Linked DNA regions of Aureispira sp. CCB-E. Each later gene encodes a partner of the first gene's protein in a complex. Links are inferred from orthologs where the notes say so. Each region holds a gene or a part of one and is shown on either strand. Other genes may lie near its edges.

What was found.
Region 2: the proteins of trxA (region 1) and trxB are in contact, whole or in part, in a crystal structure (PDB 1F6M), measured with the Escherichia coli proteins. The link is inferred for Aureispira sp. CCB-E from one-to-one orthologs.

The regions. Positions count from the first base shown.
Region 1 is NZ_CP133671.1:6,106,047-6,109,295, reverse strand. The notes cover bases 105-3,016. They hold trxA (thioredoxin), read left to right. Parts: upstream 105-1,356; coding sequence 1,357-1,677; downstream 1,678-3,016. Other genes in these bases: QP953_RS23750 (DUF4476 domain-containing protein), read left to right, coding at 1,890-3,016; QP953_RS23760 (hypothetical protein), read right to left, coding at 583-966; QP953_RS23765 (NAD(P)/FAD-dependent oxidoreductase), read right to left, coding at 105-497. Also shown: more of QP953_RS23765, read right to left, coding at 1-104; more of QP953_RS23750, read left to right, coding at 3,017-3,249. UniProt on the Escherichia coli protein: Participates in various redox reactions through the reversible oxidation of its active center dithiol to a disulfide and catalyzes dithiol-disulfide exchange reactions.
Region 2 is NZ_CP133671.1:1,486,102-1,489,330, reverse strand. What follows is about bases 241-3,132. They hold trxB (thioredoxin-disulfide reductase), read right to left. Parts: upstream 2,212-3,132; coding sequence 1,270-2,211; downstream 241-1,269. Other genes in these bases: QP953_RS05620 ((deoxy)nucleoside triphosphate pyrophosphohydrolase), read right to left, coding at 2,626-3,024; QP953_RS05630 (hypothetical protein), read right to left, coding at 607-1,017.

The DNA.
Region 1 (3,249 bases):
CCCGTAGCAACAATTACTTTATCAAAGGTTCTAAATTCATGGGCTGTTTTTCCCAGTGTTAGTTTTATTCCGTCCGTAGTAGGAGTGAGGGCTTTGACAACTTTGTTTGTTTCGATTTGTACTCCTAGTCGGCGGCTTTCCTCCAAAAAACAATCAATAATAGATTGAGAATTTTGAGAGGTAGGAAAAACACAGTTGTCTTCTTGGATAACCAAGGGAACATTCCTAGACTGAAACCAGTCCATAGTATGTTTGGTATTGAAGGTCGGGAATATTTTTTTTAATAATTTATTGCCTCTAGGGTAAGCTTTGACCAATTCTTTGATTGAAGTACAGCCGTTGGTTACGTTGCAGCGACCTCCACCAGAGATTTTTACCTTAGAAAGTAACTTTTTGGTTTTTTCTAAAATCACAACTTGAGCATCAGGATAATTTTCTTTGGCAGCAATAGCTGCAAAAAAGCCTGCTGCTCCTCCTCCTATAATAGCAACTTTCATGAAGTGTACTTTATTTTTAAAATCTCGAAAAACATTGGTTTGAAGCACTGCAAAAGTCGATAAAAAAGCGTTAATTTTATATTAATTAGGCAACTTCATCAAAAATAATGCTTTCAACAGTCTTTTTTAGGAGTTGAATTTTGGGGTAAAACCATAGAAAAGAGACCAACTGTCCTAATATAATAGCAGAAATGAAAGGAAATGGGAGAAAACCTGAAAATCCAATGATTAAAAAAAAGATGGTTGCAAGTACTTGAGGACCACTGCCAATTTGAGGAAATTTTTTTTGAACAGTAGCCGTTCCGTGAGCATCAAGATTAATCTGAACTTTTACGCTATCCCCATAAGTACCTTTAACGATGACATAGCCTTTTTGGTGTGCGTACATATTGGTAATGCCTGCTTTGATTAGACTTTCTTTGATGCTATTGATAGTATGTGTGCGATGATCTAAAGGAAGATTTTGCATAATAGGGGGTGGTTTGAGATATTTTGTAATTAGAGCGTGTTTAAAATTGATCTATATTTTATGAATTTAAACACAGATTTTTAGAAGTTGGAACTAGCCGTCTAAAATAGAAATATTGTAGCAGAAAATCATCAAAGCGTCCCAAAAAGAATTTTTTGATTTTTTGATAAAAAAAGGAAAGTATGGAGCAATGTGTTGCTAATTAATTATTTACATGCTTGCAAGTCTGGGCAGCTTGCAAAAAATGACATATTCCTTTGGTAGATTGCAACATTATATCTACATTCGTTGTTATGAACATTGATTAATATATTCGATTCCAAGTTGTCGATTTTAGAAGCCATTTTGAGCTTTAAAAAGATGACTTAGAAAATACAAAAAACTTTAAAAATGGCACTCGAATTCACAGATAGCAACTTCGAAGATAAAGTATTAAACTCAGGTAGTGTAACAGTTGTTGATTTTTGGGCACAATGGTGTGGTCCATGTAGAGCTATTGCTCCAATTATTGAAGAATTGGCAGACGAGTATGCTGGAACTGCTTTGATTGGAAAAGTAGATGTAGACGCAAATCAAGAGCTAGCAATGCAATATAGCATTCGTTCAATTCCTACAATTTTAATCTTGAAAGATGGAGAAGTTGTTGAAAAACACGTAGGCGCAATTACGAAGCCTGCTTTGCAAGCTAAATTAGATAAGCATTTGGCATAAACGTTTGATGCGTAAAGAAAATACAGAAGCGATAAAAACTTAAGTTTTTATCGCTTTTTTTATTGTTCCTTACTCTGTTGATTTTTATGTTCTTTATAGAAAAATATAAAAAACAATAGAGTATTAATTGCTATAACATATAGGGTTTGGAACATTTTTGGTATACTTATACTCATAACGATTTAAAATCAGGCTATTCTAAATTATTATCTATGAGAACAATTGTTACACTACTGTTTTTAATATTACCCTTAGTTGGATTGTTAGCACAACAAACAACACCACTATCAGAAGCTGAGTTTGAGGTGCATCGAGCACAGATTGCAGGGCAGTCTTTTGATAGCAAACGACTCTTGAAAGCAAAGGAATTGTCAGATGTACAATATCTGTATGTTAGCCAGATAGAAGCTATCATAAAAGGGTTTTCTTTAGAAAGTAATAAATTGGAATATGCTAAATATGCTTATTCAACAACTTTAGATGCTGCTAATTATCCCAATTTAGTTGCTCTCTTTCGATTGAGCGAATCAAAAGAGGCATTAAAAGGTTTTTTGTCGAAACGCGAAATTCCTGTGGTACCTCAAGCCTCAGAAAAGACAGTAACTATTGAAGAGCCAGCGAGTGACAATGAATCTAGTGCTGTAGAGATTACGACAGGACCTAAACCTATAGACGATCCATCTTTTGCTGCTGCTAAGCGCTCTGTAAGTGAAGAATCTTTTGAGAGTGCTAAATTGCGCCGTGCAAAACAAATTAGTGATGCCAACTATTTGTTGGCAGGACAAGTAAAAGAACTGTTAGATTTGCTAAGTTTTGAAAGCTCAAAGTTGGAGTATGCGCAGTATGCTTATGATAAAACATACGATCAGGCAAATTATGAAATCGTCAAGGAAGGTTTAAAACATTCTAAGAGTAAAGAAACAATGACGGCTTTCTTGAAAAATAAACCAGTGACAACATATCAGCAAAAAAAAGAAGTCGTAAAAGCGAATCTTACTCCTGTAGCTAATACTCAAACACCAAATACACCATCCACGATCGTTATGTCTCAAGGAGATTTTATCAATGCTCAAAATCAAATTACTAGCCAAACCTCAGATTCAAAAAAATTAGAAGAAGCAAAAGCAATTGCCAATAAAAACAACTTATCTAGCGAACAGATCAAGTCTATTGTTGGAATCTTTTTGTTTGAAGATAATCGCTTGGAATTTGCAAAATATGCTTATGCTAAAACCGTAGATCAGGAAAATTATGATTTGGTTAAGGCTGCTTTGGAGAAAGAAAATCACAAATTTCTAGAGGATTACATCAAGCATGTTGATAAAAAAATGGCTGAGAATACCTTAGCTACAGGTCCTAGCGAATTATCTTCAGAAGATTTTGAGGCTCTAAAGCACAAATTAAAAGGACTGGCATTGGAGAGTCATAAATTGGAGCGAGCTAAGATAATTGTTGACCGCTCTAAAATTAGTGCCATGCAGGTAAAACAAATTAATGATCTATTTGAGTTGGAAGAAACTCGATTAGATTTTGCTCAATATGCGTATTCCAAGACTTTGAACCCTCAAGACT
Region 2 (3,229 bases), 4.6 Mb from region 1 along the record:
CTAAATATATACTATTTCACTATAGCCAAGGTAGTTTATTTGTCACCCAACGCACACCTCTAATTGATTAATTTTTGACGTATATGACCATTTATAGTCATATACATTTGCAGCGAGATTTTGGTTTATTCTTAACATAAAGATGTGGAGCTTACTTAAATAAAGTTGTGTTCAACACCTTAATGTTTCAATAATTCGGCTAAATTGTTTTTGATGTTATTTCTATAAAATTTCGTAGTTCTTGTTTTGTAATGGAATGGTGGTATAAAACAAAAATACTTTGTAATAGTATAAAACTCTAATGGCTAATAAGTAGATAGATAGTGACTTTGTTACAGTAAAAGAGGCTGTATGCTACGTGTGTGTGTAATTGTGTAATTTGTGTGCCAACAAAACTTCATCCCATTGAAGTTTTGAAGTAAAAAATGAAACTCCTTTATTAGTGTGTTTTTTTATTTATACGATAAATAGGTTCATATTTGTTTCATTTATTTTGTTTTTTTTTAAAAAAATAAAATGTTATAAAACTATAATATGTTTTTACAATTTCATACTATATTGTCTGACAAATAATTTATTACATATTAAACTACACACCCAACAACATTACATACATTCAAATTCTTCTTTAGTTAGAATAGGGTCAACACCAATGACACCTTCTCGATAACACGATAATGTATAATGCTTTTGAGTTAACCAATGCGCAAAAGAAGTTTCATCTACAGTAGTATTTCCATCAAACAAACAAAATACAATTCCTGTCTCTATGTCAATACTTACTTTCAAAATTTCTGGTTGCGCTCGAATATAATGTTCTATTTTTTTGTATGCAGCAGCAGAAGATGCATCATCAATTTGAAATTGAGCAAATTTATTTCCACCTGTATCCGATGCGATTGTAGAAAATGAACAAATAGTACTACATAAAGCAAAACAAAGCATCCATAGAATATTTTCTGCAATTTGGTTACGCACTTTAAAACACTCTAACAAACTAAATTTAAAGACTTTCATTGAAATTTAAACATTGGAGGATTATAATGATAAAGGTTATCATTGGGATTTTGATTAATTACGACACAATGATACGCAAAAAATAAATTGCTTGCTAATTTCCTCATCAGTTACTTCTACATAACCAACTGTAAAGCATAGTTTTAAAACCAACCTAACAAAAAAAAGACCTCCAAAAAATAATTTTGGAAGCCTCTCTATAGCTATTCTCTATAGCTTCTTTTTTTTTGTATAAAATCTATGCGAGTTGTATTATATCAATCCCTTTGCCGCTAAATAACGCTCTGCATCTAAAGCAGCCATACAACCTGTTCCTGCAGCAGTCACTGCTTGACGATAATCTTTATCTTGAGCATCACCACTTGCAAATACACCATCTATGTTGGTATGTGTACTACCTGCTTTGGTCAACAAATATCCAGTATTGTCCATTTCTAACCAACCTTCAAAAATTTTCGTATTCGGCACGTGCCCGATTGCTACAAAAAATCCCCATAAGCTAATTTCTTGCTTTTCGTTCGTTTTATTATTAACCACACGAACACCAGTTACACCTTCCTCATCGCCCAAAACTTCATCTACTTCTGTATTCCAATAGATTTGAATTTTATCGTTATTAAGAACACGCTCTTGCATAATTTTGGAAGCACGCAACTCATCTCTACGAACAAACATGTGTACCTTTGGGCATAACTTAGACAAATAACTTGCTTCTTCACAAGCACTATCTCCACCACCTACGATACAAACTTCTTTTCCTTTATAGAAAAAACCATCACAAACGGCACAAGCAGAAACCCCTTTATTCATATATTTTTTCTCAGACTCCAAGCCCAAGTACCTAGCAGAAGCCCCTGTCGCAATAATAACAGAATCTGCATGAATTTCTTCACCACCATCAGTCCAAAGTTTGTGTACGGGACCTGAGAAATCCACTTTTTCTATCATAACGCCAACATTCACCTCTGTATCAAAACGCATTGCTTGTTGCTTCAAATCCTCCATCATTTCTGGGCCCATGATGCCTTTGGGGTAACCAGGAAAATTTTCTACATCGTTGGTAATCATTAATTGTCCTCCAGGTTCACTTCCTGTAAACAAAACAGGTTTCATATTTGCTCTAGCTGCGTAAATTGCTGCTGTATATCCAGCAGGTCCTGACCCAATGATGACGCACGTCTCTTTTCTAGCCATTTTTTATTATTTGATTTTTGATTTTAGCAAAGGTAAAAATAAGTTGTCAAAAATTTGCAGCGATATTTGGGGTTCATTTTAGAATCAAATTAGGCAAATCGACAAATTATGTTTTAAATTTACTTATTATTTATTATTGCAATAATTGTTATTTCCTTTTCAACAATAGTTCGTTGAAACCACGCAGTAGCAGCGAAGCTTATCAACAAACTACTATTTTCAAATTACATAACTCTTCATAAAAAAGCTTTTTTATAAGAATAAAGAATAACAAACTTTCTTTGTGAAATGTTTCATAATACAATCTAACTCTACAAAGAGTAGACGTTTCAAATTTAGCAAATTATTGGAAGCTTATAGCATAATTAAATTAATAGTATGCTAACATTTTTTGCTAGACTGTGCTATTCCAATTTAGATACTTATTTGTGCTTTTAGTTGATCTACAATTCCATAATCGCCAATACACAAATCGTACTCGATAGGTTCTCGAATATCAATCCATGCCAACTGAAGATGTTCTAACAATGTAATTTCTCCTCCTACAATCGTGCATCGAAAAGGAATCAGCTCAATAATCATATTGGTTTCCTCTCTTTCTATAGATACCAACTGCTCTTTTACCATCACCTCTATGTCCAATTCTTCTTTTAACTCTCGTGCCATACATTCTGCTTCTGTCTCTCCAGGGTCAATTTTTCCGCCAGGAAATTCCCACTTCAAAGCATGACTAGTATCTTCTCCTCGTTGTACAATAAGGTATTTTCCAGATTTCTCTATAACGCCACAAGTGACTCTCATTCGGTTTTTCATTGTTTGGGTGTTTTATGTATAAAAAATTAGATTGCGCTACCAAATAGTCGTTCTGTTCTTTTTAGAATGCTCTGTAGAATTTTCTAGAAAGGAATGTCTTGCTAACTATAAACCAATCCTCAACAATACATACATTTCCATCATTGATAGTCAGCAGACTAATTACCTTAACACAACTACAATTATACTTTAAGATACAAATCAA